4 regions of the Parageobacillus galactosidasius genome follow, and region 3 is predicted to be linked to each of the others. Evidence: riboswitches for the same ligand, from Rfam matches in the RefSeq annotation. Region 3 holds a riboswitch; each other region holds the start of a gene.

Region 1 (3,111 bases), 100 kb from region 3:
TCGTCGCTTCATACACCTCTTCGATTTGCCGCTCGGAATAAAGCGGCTGGGTGATAAAATAATGGGCGCCGCATTGAATTTTTTTCTCCAGACGCTCTACAGCCTTATCTAAATGACGGACGTTCGGGTTAAAGGCCGCGGCAATCGAGAAGTTTGTTTTTTGCCCGAGCGATTTTCCGGAATACGAAAGCCCTTCGTTAAATTGGCGAATCAGCCGGATTAAATCAAAGGACGATAAATCATAGACGGATGTCGCTCCAGGAAAATCGCCGATTTTCGATGGGTCTCCGGTGATGGCGAGCACATCGGTGATGCCGAGCGTATGCAGGCCCATCAAGTGCGACTGCAAGCCGATTAAATTGCGGTCGCGGCATGTAATATGAATAAGCGGGCGGATGCCGAGCTGCTCTTTGACGATGGAGCCGAGCGCCATGTTGCTGATTCGTGGAGTTGCCAGCGAGTTATCGGCCAATGTCAACGCATCAATGTTCGCTTCTTTCAGCGCTTTGGCGCCTTCTAAAAATTTCGCGATCCCTAATTTTTTCGGCGGATCAAGCTCGACGATCACCGAGCGCCGCTTACGTACGATATCCTGCAACGGCGGGGCGGCATTTGGTTCGTTTGTTTGGATAGAAATCGGAACATGACGTTGTTTAACGACTTTTTCTGTAATCGGTGTCCGATCGGTTAAGGCGTTTGCTATCGCTTCGATATGTTTCGGCGTCGTGCCGCAGCACCCGCCAATCAGGCGCACGCCTTGTTCACGGAAGGCAAGAGCCGTTTCTTTAAAATAATCGGTGTTTGTTTCATAGATAAGCCGTCCGTCGCGATAATCCGGCAAGCTTGCGTTCGGATACGCGGAAAGAAACGCTTTTTTCGGCAGCGGCACTTCCTCGAGCGAACGAATCATATGATATGGACCGAGACGGCAATTTAGACCGATGACATCAGCTCCCAACTGCTCCAAGCGCGCCAACGCTTCAGAAAGGGGAGTGCCGTCTTGCAAGACGCCAACTTCGTGGAGGGAGACGTGCGCGATAATCGGCTTATCCGTTTCTTTGCGCGCGATTGCAAGCACCGTCTGCAATTCTTCCAAATCGTAATATGTCTCGAGCAATAAGCCATCGACGTCTTCGTTTAAAAGCACAAATAATTGCTCGCGAAACGTCCGCTTTACTTCGTCGATGGAAACGGCGCTTTTGTTGATGCTCCGTAATCCGCCGATCGTTCCAAGCACATAGGCTTTATTTCCCGCCGCCTTTTTGGCGAGCCTTACTGCCGCGCGGTTAATGGATGGCACTTCATCTTCCAATCCGTAGCGGGCAAGTTTGACATAGTTGGCGCCATATGTATTCGTTTGGATTACTTCTGCGCCCGCGGCGATATATGCTTCATGAATGTGAATGATGTCTTCCGGTTTTGATAAATTTAGTTCTTCAAAACATCGGTCGACGCCGTGCGAGTATAATAGCGTTCCCATCGCTCCATCGGCGATAAGGATGCGTTCTTTTAAGTCTTGCAAAAGCCCCACGATCATTCCCCCGTTCTATGAAGATAGTAAAAGAAAAAAGCCTTCTATAAGAAGAAGACTTTTTATGTATCGTCTCTTCTTATCTTCCAGGCGTTTCGCCTGTCTGGATTTAGCACCTTGACTTCCGCCAGGTTGCTGAGAGTTCATCGGGCCAGTCCCTCCCCCTCTCTTGATAAGAATGTCCGTATGCGGTTGTTTATTTCGTCTTGACTATTACTATATAATTTAATGTATTTTTTGAAATTATTCAATACGGTGAAGCAAGGAAATTTGAAAAAACGATCAATGAGACAGCGGCTTTCCGCATTGCGGGCAAAATTGGAAGCTGTTCTGCGGAATAGTCAGCCGCTTTTTGTTTTTTAGTCGCCGACATGGCGGAAAGCATATTTTTCCGTTGCACTTTCTACTCTCCTATGTTCTAATTAGGAATAGTGAACATCAAGAAGATGGGGGGCTGAAAGTGAACGGAGAAATCATCCGCTTCGAGCGAGTGACGAAGGAATACGACGGCGCAGCCGTACTGGATGATGTCAGTTTTGCGATGGAGCGCGGGAAGTTTTATACGCTGCTTGGACCGTCGGGTTGTGGGAAGACAACGATTTTGCGGCTGATTGCCGGGTTTATCGAGCCGACGGAAGGAACGATTTATTTCCACGGAAAGCCGATTCAAAACGTCCCGCCGAACAAACGGCAAGTCAACACTGTTTTTCAAGACTATGCATTGTTCCCTCATCTCGATGTGTTTGAAAACGTTGCGTTTGGTTTGCGCGTGAAAAAGATGAAAGAAACCGACATTCGCGAGAAAGTGAGGGAAGCGCTTCGGTTTGTCAACTTAGACGGCTATAAGCGCCGCCGCATTCAAGAAATGTCCGGCGGCCAGCGTCAGCGCGTCGCCATTGCCCGGGCGATTGTCAATGAACCTGAGGTGCTGCTCTTGGATGAACCGCTGTCAGCCTTGGATTTGAAACTGCGCACGGAAATGCAGTATGAACTTCGTGAATTGCAGCGCCGCTTAGGGATTACGTTCATTTTTGTCACGCATGATCAAGAAGAAGCATTGGCGATGTCCGATTACATTTTTGTTCTGAATAAAGGAAAAATTCAGCAGTTTGGGACGCCGAAAGACATTTACGACGAGCCTGTCAATCGATTCGTCGCCGATTTCATTGGCGAATCGAACATTTTGTCAGGGCGCATGATCGACGATTTCCTCGTCGAATTTGCCGGCAAACAGTTTGCGTGTGTTGACCGCGGCTTCGCGCCAAACGAACCGGTCGATGTCGTCATCCGCCCGGAAGATTTGGAGCTCGCGGCGCCGGAAGACGGGCAGATCGTCATCCGCGTCGATTCGCTCTTATTCCGCGGTGTCCATTATGAAATTTGCGGCTATGACGAAAACGGCAACGAATGGCTTGTCCATTCGACGAAAAAGGCCGAAGTCGGGGAAACGGTCGGCCTTCGTTTTGAACCGGAAGCGATTCACGTCATGCGACTCGAAAAGGAGGATGAGGACGCATGACGGAACGGGCGTGGCGGAACTGGTATTTAATCCCTTATGGCATTTGGCTTGTGCTGTTTGT
Region 2 (3,111 bases), on a different contig from region 3:
AAGAAAGGGTGGCACAGCTGGAAGGTGGAGTGGGCAGTCTTGCTCTCGCTAGCGGAATGGCCGCCATTACACTGGCCATTTTGAATATCGCCGGAGCTGGGGATGAAATTGTATCGGCATCTACGTTATATGGCGGTACATATAATTTGTTCGTCAATACATTGCCGAAATACGGAATTAAAACCCACTTTGTCGATCCGTCTAATCCGGAAAATTTCCGAGCAGCGATTACACCAAAAACGAAAGCAATTTTCGCCGAAACGATTGGCAACCCTAGTTTGCACATATTAGATATTGAGGCGGTGGCGCAAATCGCTCGTGAAGCGGGAATTCCGCTCATTATCGACAACACATTCGCCACTCCTTATTTGTGCAGACCAATTGAACATGGGGCGAATATCGTGATCCATTCCGCCACAAAATGGCTTGTTGGGAATGGGACGACCTTAGGCGGCATCATTGTTGATGGTGGTAATTTTGACTGGAATTCGCCAAAGTTTCCAGGATTTATTACTCCTGATCCAAGCTATCACAACCTTGTGTATGCTGAGGCGTTTGGACCTGCTGCATACATTGTCAAAGCTCGCGTGCAGCTGCTTCGCGATTTAGGTCCAGCGATTAGCCCATTTAATGCCTTTCAAATTCAGCTTGGTCTTGAAACATTGCATGTACGTATGAAAGAACATATTGCGAATACAAGAAAAATCGTCGAGTATTTAGATCGTCATCCAGCAATAGAGTGGGTGCTTTATCCAGAACACGACAGTCATCCAGCAAAAGAACTAGCGAAAAAATATTTGCCAAAAGGAGCGGGTTCCATCGTTGTATTTGGCGTAAAAGGCGGCAGAGAGGCAGGAGCGAAATTGATCAACAGTGTAAAATTATGGTCGCATGTTGCCAACGTTGGCGATGCGAAAAGTTTAATTATCCATCCTGCAAGCACCACACATCAACAGCTAAACGAAGAAGAACTAAAATCATCTGGAGTGACAGAAGATTTAGTTCGTCTATCTGTCGGCATCGAAAATATCGATGACTTAATCGAAGATTTAGAACAGGCAATTGCGGCTGCTACCGGAATTACATCTGATGTTTCCGTCTCATAATCACAAGAAATGATAATCATGCCATTTTCCATAATGACTATAACATTTCCATTGACACTATTCGACATATAGTGATAAAATCACATTCGTAATTATTGAGAGATTTTAATTGAATAAAGTGTTTTTTGTGCTCTTATCAAGAGAGGTGGAGGGATGTGCCCAATGAAGCCCGGCAACCGTCAGCGTACTCGCTGAAATGGTGCCAATTCACACAAAGCGTCTGCTTTGAGAGATAAGAGACAGAACGGTAATCATTGCCTTTCTGTTCTCTTGAGCAGAAAGGCTTTCTTTTTGCGGCGAGTTGTCTTTTACATGAGGGAAGGTGGAAATGTGCATGATTACATTAGAAAACGTGACAAAAATATATGAAGCGGCCAATGGATCTGTAACAGCAGTGGATAATGTCTCTTTGCAAATTAAAGAAGGCGAAATTTTCGGAATCATCGGATATAGCGGGGCGGGAAAAAGTTCGTTAATCCGTCTCCTTAACGGATTGGAAAAACCGACCAAAGGGAAAGTCATTGTCGCTGGACGGGATATTGCTAATATTAAAGGAAAGGAATTGCGAAAGGCCCGTCAGGAAATCGGAATGATTTTTCAGCATTTTAATTTATTATGGTCAAGAACGGTTCGCGAAAACATTGCGTTTCCATTAGAAATTGCCGGTGTACCGAAAGAACAGCGGAAAAAACGAGTAGACGAGTTGATTCAGCTTGTAGGTTTGCAAGGAAGAGAAAACGCCTATCCGTCACAGCTTAGCGGCGGGCAAAAGCAGCGCGTCGGCATCGCGCGCGCTTTGGCGAACAATCCAAAAGTGTTATTGTGCGATGAGGCGACATCCGCGCTAGACCCGCAGACAACCGATTCCATTTTGGAACTTTTGGTGGATATTAATAAGCGTTTAGGATTGACAATTGTATTAATTACCCATGAAATGCACGTGATTCGTAAAATTTGCAACCGCGTTGCAGTGATGGAAAACGGAAAAATTGTTGAACAAGGAGAAGTGCTGCAAGTGTTCCGGCAGCCAAAGCAGGAGATTACGAAACGGTTTGTACAGCAGGTCATCGAACCGGAGGAAACGAAAGAAACGATTGCGCATTTACTCGATAAATATCCAAAAGGAACGGTTTTTCAATTGACGTTTGTTGGAGAGGTTACGGAACAGCCGCTGATTGCTAACGTTGTTCGCCAATTTCAAGTTGATGCGAATATTCTTCAAGGAAAAATTTCGCAAACCCACCAAGGCGCTTACGGTGTGCTGTTTGTTCATATGGATGGAGAGAAAGAGGAAGTTGCCCGTGCGATCGATTATATTCGAAAGCAGCAAGTGGCGGTGGAGGTGATTACGGATGCTCGCTAACCTCTTACCAAATGTAGAGTGGGATATGATTTGGGCAGCGACCGTTGAAACGCTTTATATGACAGGAATTTCTGTCGTTGCAACATTTATATTAGGAACGATTCTTGGACTGCTTTTATTTTTAACGTCAAAGGGAAACTTATGGGAAAACCGCCTGGCGAATATGATCATCGCCGCTATCGTTAACATTTTTCGTTCCATCCCATTTATCATATTAATTATTTTGTTAATCCCGTTTACGAAATTCGTTGTCGGAACGATTCTTGGCGCAAATGCGGCATTGCCAGCACTCATTATTGGAGCGGCGCCATTTTACGCGAGAATGGTGGAAATTGCGCTTCGCGAAATTGATAAAGGTGTCATCGAAGCGGCCAAAGCGATGGGAGCGACAACGGCCACGATTATTTGGAAAGTGCTTCTTCCAGAGTCATTGCCTGCTCTTGTATCTGGAATTACCGTCACTGCAATTGCTTTAGTTGGATATACAGCGATGGCAGGGGTCGTTGGCGCCGGCGGCCTTGGCAACTTAGCGTATCTTGAAGGATTTCAGCGCAGCCATAATGATGTGACGTTTGTCGCCACCGTTCTAGTTTTGGTGATTGTCTTTGTCATTCAGTTTATCGGTGACTTTGTCACTTCCAA
Region 3 (3,111 bases):
ATATCAACGAACGTATATTCAATACCAAAGCGGCTCAATACCTCGGTAATCATTCGGTACGTACCGCCGTAAACGTCTTCCGTCACAAGCACATGATCGCCTTTGGACAAGAGGAGAAAAGCGGTGGAAATCGCCGCCATTCCGGATGAGAAGGCGAAACCGCGCACCCCGCCTTCTAACGCCGCAATCGTCTCTTCCAACGCTTCGCGCGTCGGATTGCCTGAGCGGCTATAATCATATTTGCCGAATGTATCAAAATCAAATTGATGGAACGTGGAAGCGTGCTGAATCGGCACACTGACCGCTCCCGTTTGAGGATCCATTTTCCATTTATTATGGAGCAGTTTCGTTTGAAAAGATATGTGTTGTTCCATCTCCCTACACCTCTTTCATACTTTTTAACGCTTGCGATAAGTCAGAAATTAAATCTTCGACATGCTCGATGCCGACAGAGAAACGAAGCAGCCGGTTACAGACACCGTTGGCGATGCGGATTTCTTCTGGAATATCGGCATGGGTTTGCGTTGCTGGATACGTAATAAAACTTTCAACTCCACCTAAACTTTCGGCGAATGTAATTAATCGTAAACTTTGCAAAAAGCGGTTGACCCATTTTTCTTCGCGCAAACGAAACGATAACATGCCGCCTCTTCCCGGGTATAATACATCAGTAATATCTTCATGCGCCGCTAAAAATTCACTGATTCGCTTCGCGTTTTCTTCGTGCTGTCGCATCCGAAGCGCCAGCGTCTTCATGCCGCGAATAAGCAGCCATGAATCAAACGGTGAAAGCACAGCGCCAATTGCGTTCTGATATTCCGCAAGCCGCTTGCAAAGTTCCTCCCCCTTCGCAACGACGAGACCTGCCAACACATCGTTATGGCCTCCTAAATATTTTGTTGCACTATGGATGACGATATCGGCTCCTTGCTCGATCGGACGCTGAAAAACTGGTGTGTAAAACGTGTTGTCGACAATGAGAAGCAGTCCATGTTTTTTCGCAAATTTTGCCACTTCAGCAATGTCCGTTTCCTGCATTAACGGGTTCGTCGGTGTTTCTAAAAAAATCGCTTTTGTTTTTTCAGTGATGTAGTTCTCTACTAATCGTATGTCGCGAAAATCTACATAATGAAAAGACAAGCCGTATTTTCGCCAGCCGCGTTCAAATAAACGATATGTACCTCCATATAAATCGGAGGAAACGAGAAATTCATCCCCGCTTTCAAATAACGCAAGAACCGTCTGAATGGCCGCCATGCCCGAGCTGAACGCGTAGCCTTGGTCTCCTCCTTCTAGCTTTGCGATCGCTTCCTCGACGATTTTCCGCGTCGGATTGCCGGTACGAATGTAGTCAAATCCGGTGGACTTCCCGATTCCTTCATGACGGTACGCGGTCGAAAAATAGACGGGCGGATTGACCGTTCCTGTGACCGTGTCACTGCGGTTTCCGATTTGCGCCAATAACGTTTCCATTTTCTCCATCTGTATCTCTCCCTCTTCTATAAAATAAAAAAAGTCTTCTAAGAAGAAGACTTTTCCATACGTCGATCAGTGCTTCTTCTTATCTGCCGAATTGAAAAAATTCAATTCGCTGGATTTAGCACCTGGCCAAACGTTTGGCTGGTTGCTGAAGCTTCATAGGGCCAGTTCCCTCCACTTCTCTTGATAAGAATGCATCCTTCACTATTCATTTTTTCTGATTACTAAAAAATGTACCTCATTTATCGTAAGTTTGCAAGAAATTTTTTAAATTTTTCAAATTGACACGTTGTTTTTATACGTTGGAAAAACTCCCGGCGCTTTTTTATGTAAATATTCATCATAATCTGCTGTGTTTGTTAACATGTTTTTACAAAAATATGGTACAATAACAGGTGAATCTGTTTTTGTTGGAGGATCCATCATGGCATTACAAAAAGGGACAATGCATGATTACACTATTTATAGCGATGAGCTGGATGAGGAAATAACGCTGCTTGCCTATTTGCCAAGTTCGTTTTCCCCGCTTCATAAGTATTCTCTTCTTATCGCTCAGGATGGGAAAGATTATTTTATGTACGGGAAAATAAAAAGCGTTATTGAACAACTGATGGAAAACGGCGAGATTGACCGCACCATTGTCATCGGAATTCCATATCGCGATGTTAAGGACCGCTATGAGAAATATCATCCAAACGGAAAGAAAAACAGCCGTTATTTGCGTTTTTTAGCACATGAGCTCGTTCCGTTTTTAGATCAAACGTTTCCTACGTACCAAATCGGAAAAGGACGCGCGCTCATCGGCGATTCCCTTGGCGGCACTGTATCACTAATGGCAGGATTATTGTATCCGCATACATTTGGAAAAATTGCGATGCAGTCGCCATATATCGATGAAGGAATCATCGAACAAATTTTACAATTTACAGAACCATCATTATTGCAAATTTACCATTCGGTGGGCACAAACGAAACAGCAGTGAAAACGACGGACGGAAATGTGCGCGATTTTATCACTCCAAATCGAAAGGCGCGTGAAGCGTTTATTCAAAAAGGATTTTTGTATGAATACAACGAATTTGATGGCGGTCATGCATGGACATATTGGCAGCCTGACGTTCCGCGTGCAATCGCGCATATCCTTTCTTTGTAAACACTACTATGCTCTTCGGAATTTTGTTATAATTAAGTACTACTTATCATAAGGAGGGGTTTTTATGAAATATGGTATTGCTTTATTTCCTTCGAAGCGAATACAAGATTTTGCCAATTCCTATAGAAAGCGTTACGACAGCCATTACGCCCTCATTCCGCCGCATTTAACCTTAAAAGAGCCTTTTGAAGCTGACGACCAGCAAATTAAAGAAATTGTAAAGGAACTGCGCAAAATCGCCGCTGAAACAGACGTCATTCCGTTAAAAGTGACAAAGTTTAGCTCATTTTATCCAACAAGCAATGTTATTTATTTAAAAGTGGAGCCGAACGAAACGCTCGAGCGTCTCCATGAACGGCTTCACAGCGGAATCCTTGCTGATAAGTCAGAATACGTATTTGTCCCTCATATTACCATCGGCCGTGATTTGCCAAACGCTGAATATGCTGATGTATACGGACAATTACGGATGCAAAAAG
Region 4 (3,111 bases), 420 kb from region 3:
CGCCTACATATACATTTGGCTTTTCAAATAGTTTCCGTACGCCTGGATGTTTGAGTTCCTCTGTTTTGTAAACGAGAAGTGCTTCTTTTGTTTTATCAGGTTGATAGATTTCTTGAATATCAATGACTCCATAGACTTCTCCGTTGTAAACGAGTTTGGCCGTTTCGCCGGCAGAAAGCTCTTTTGCCTTTTCTTCGGTTACAGCAAGGGTAATTGGAATGCTCCATACTGTACCGTTGGTTAAGCGCATCGTTTCAACGACAGAGTCATAATCCTCTTTTGTTAAAAATCCGGTAAGCGGGCTGTAAGCGCCTGTTCCGATCAATTCTAAATCACTTAACTCGGCATTTGTCAGCTCAATTTCTTTTGTCAGTGTATCCAATGGATAGCTAGGATTCCATCGATCGATTAATGTGCCTCCGTGTGGAATGCTTAAACTCATTGTTCATAACCTCCTAGAATCAATATTTCATATAGGAAAACTATGATTTATTGCGAAACGTCACCGCTGTTTTTGTATAATGATCGTTTTTCTTCGGCTATTGTTTTTTCAAGCTAATAATGCCAAAGGTGACAAGCCAAACCTTATGAGATGTGAAGGCCGCATTCTGTTTTTCCGTGGCCGACCCATCTGCCGGAACGTAAATCATTTGGATCGAGTGCGGGGGACGTACAAGGTTCACAGCCAATGCTTGGATAGCCGCGATCGTGAAGGACATTGTACGGAAGACGACGTTTGTATACATAATTCCATACATCTTTCCATGTCCAATGAATAAGAGGGCATATTTTTATGGATTTAAATTTGTCATCTTTATTTATATATTCTACATGGCTTCGTGTTGGCGATTGTTCGCGGCGCAGTCCAGAAATCCAAGCGGTTATTCCTGTTAATGCTTCGCGAAGCGGAATGACTTTTCGCAGTTCACAACATTTATTTGGGTTGTGTTTCCATAATTCATCTCCCAACTGTTGCGCTTGTTCTTCTAGCGATAAACTTGGTTTTTTCATGACGATGCGGAGAGAAGGATATTTTTCTTTTACTTTTTCGATTGTTTTGTACGTTTCGCGAAAATGGAGCCCGGTATCGAGAAATACGATTTCCGCATCTGGCTTTACTTGCGAAATCAAATCGATTAACACGATTCCTTCAACGCCGAAGCTACAGGCGTACACAATATCGTCCTTATATTGGCGGAATGCCCAAGTGAGGACATCAAGCGCCCCTTTTGTTTCATTATCGTGAGGGAATGAAGGTTTTTCTTCGGTTTCCCATGTTTGATAAGTGAGCATCTTTCTCCCTCCTTAAAAATCAAAGAAAATAAAGTGGATTAGTCGGTTATATAGGAATAGAAAGAGAACGAACGCTTATAAAAAACGCTCTTCCATTTTGGAAAGAGCGAAGAGGCCGCATATTTCACCTTATCTTCCAAAATGGCACCCATTTTGCTGGAATTAGCACCTTACTTTTTCATGAAGCAGGTTGCCGGAGTTCATCGGGCCAGTTCCCTCCCTCACTCTCGATAAGTTTGATGTAATTGATTAAAATTTTAACATAATTCACACAAAAGTCAATCCTAGTTTTTCGATAGGAATTAATTTTTTGCTGATATAACACAGTAGAGGAATAAAGAAATCAGGAAAGAAAAGGGCGGTTTGTTGTCCGACCTTTTCCATGCATGTCAACCGGATAATAGGGAATTATGCAAAACAGAGGATGCAGAAACGCGGATCGGCAATGTTACTTCGACGGTTGTTCCTTTATTCTCTTCACTCATAATCGACATCGTTCCACCGTGGTCTTCGATAATTTTTTTACTGATCATTATTCCGAGGCCAGTACCTTTTTCTTTTGTTGTAAAGAACGGTTTTCCTATTTTTTCTAGCTGTTCTTTTGGAATTCCGCAGCCTTCGTCGATAAAGCGGATAAGAACGGAATATTCATCCTTTTTTTGTGCCTCAATAAAAATATGTCCACCGCTTTTCATCGCTTCCATTGCATTTTTTAAGAAATTAATAAATACTTGCTTTAATCCGTTTTCGTCACATTCAATGAGAGGAAGAGATGGATCAATTTTTGTAATAATTTGGATGTTATGCAAAATACCTTGTGTTTCTAATAAAGTGGTGACATGTTGAAGCAAAACGCCAATATCACTTTTTGTAAATTTGGTTGCTTGTGGTTTTGCCAACACTAATAGTTCGCCTAAAATAAGTTCAATGCGCTGAATTTCTGATTCAATAATGTGAAGGTAAGGTTTTTTCTCGTCAAGTTCGAATTGCAATAGTTGTATAAATCCTTTTATGGCTGTAAGCGGATTGCGAATTTCATGGGCGATCCCAGCCGCTAGCTGGCCGGCAACTGAGAGCTTTTCCGATGTTCGAATGAATTCTTCTGTTTTTTTCAGTTCGGTAATATCGGTGAATGTCAATACCGCATCAACGACGGCTCCATTTTCCAAAACAGGCGTTACCGTATAGGAAACGGGGAAATGGGTACCATCTTTTTTCCAAAAAATATCTTCACTAATATGATATGTTTTCCCATCTTGAATGGCGAGATCAATTGGGCATTCATCAATAGAGTAAGGAGTTCCATCTTTTTTCGTATGGTGAATGATATCATGCGATGCTTTTCCAATGGCTTCTTCCGCTTTATATCCCGTCATTCGTTCTGCAGCTGGATTCCAGAAAACGATATTTCCATATTTATCAATCCCACAAACTCCTTCAGCAATAGAATTTAATATGAGTGTATGTTTATGATATAAGTTTTCCAGCTCTTTTCGGTAGCGATTGAGTTCCGTCATATTTTGGCCAATCACATAAATTCCTTTCAAGCGATTTCCATGAATTATTGGAATGGTTTTAAAATGCATGTCAATAATTTTTTCATTTTTATGCTTTACTTGTAAATCATATTCACAACTTTCTCCTTTTAATGTTCGTTCAAATTTTTTTTTTGCTTTTTCAATTTGGTCTGGGGCGATAAACTGAGTAAAATGTTTGCCAATATATTCGCTTGGTTTGTATCCAAGCATTTTTCTTACTTCAGGGTTGCCGGATATAAGTAGCCCATTTATGTCTAGCAGAAGAATCACATCAGGGTAT

The links. A riboswitch is a leader RNA that binds a small molecule or an ion and turns the genes downstream of it on or off. The one in region 3 is predicted to bind S-adenosylmethionine.
Region 1: it holds a riboswitch for S-adenosylmethionine, as region 3 does, so the genes downstream of both, B9L23_RS04165 (bifunctional homocysteine S-methyltransferase/methylenetetrahydrofolate reductase) here and B9L23_RS04735 (methionine biosynthesis PLP-dependent protein) in region 3, are expected to answer to the same signal.
Region 2: it holds a riboswitch for S-adenosylmethionine, as region 3 does, so the genes downstream of both, B9L23_RS17190 (methionine ABC transporter ATP-binding protein) here and B9L23_RS04735 (methionine biosynthesis PLP-dependent protein) in region 3, are expected to answer to the same signal.
Region 4: it holds a riboswitch for S-adenosylmethionine, as region 3 does, so the genes downstream of both, B9L23_RS02445 (phosphoadenylyl-sulfate reductase) here and B9L23_RS04735 (methionine biosynthesis PLP-dependent protein) in region 3, are expected to answer to the same signal.

Annotation. Positions count from the first base shown of each region.
Region 1 covers NZ_NDYL01000001.1:781,933-785,043, forward strand. Annotated here, with positions in the region: gene B9L23_RS04165 (bifunctional homocysteine S-methyltransferase/methylenetetrahydrofolate reductase) at 1-1,531, opposite strand, end outside; SAM riboswitch class I at 1,608-1,710, opposite strand; gene B9L23_RS20280 (hypothetical protein) at 1,779-1,931, opposite strand; gene B9L23_RS04170 (ABC transporter ATP-binding protein) at 1,992-3,050, shown strand; gene B9L23_RS04175 (ABC transporter permease) at 3,047-3,111, shown strand, end outside.
Region 2 covers NZ_NDYL01000002.1:1,485,039-1,488,149, reverse strand. Annotated here, with positions in the region: gene B9L23_RS17195 (O-acetylhomoserine aminocarboxypropyltransferase/cysteine synthase family protein) at 1-1,106, shown strand, start outside; SAM riboswitch class I at 1,237-1,345, shown strand; gene B9L23_RS17190 (methionine ABC transporter ATP-binding protein) at 1,441-2,469, shown strand; gene B9L23_RS17185 (methionine ABC transporter permease) at 2,459-3,111, shown strand, end outside.
Region 3 covers NZ_NDYL01000001.1:883,268-886,378, reverse strand. Annotated here, with positions in the region: gene metC (cystathionine beta-lyase) at 1-374, opposite strand, end outside; gene B9L23_RS04735 (methionine biosynthesis PLP-dependent protein) at 379-1,482, opposite strand; SAM riboswitch class I at 1,559-1,672, opposite strand; gene B9L23_RS04730 (alpha/beta hydrolase) at 1,904-2,632, shown strand; gene B9L23_RS04725 (YjcG family protein) at 2,697-3,111, shown strand, end outside.
Region 4 covers NZ_NDYL01000001.1:463,593-466,703, forward strand. Annotated here, with positions in the region: gene sat (sulfate adenylyltransferase) at 1-442, opposite strand, end outside; gene B9L23_RS02445 (phosphoadenylyl-sulfate reductase) at 586-1,293, opposite strand; SAM riboswitch class I at 1,420-1,530, opposite strand; gene B9L23_RS02450 (PAS domain-containing sensor histidine kinase) at 1,683-3,111, opposite strand, start outside.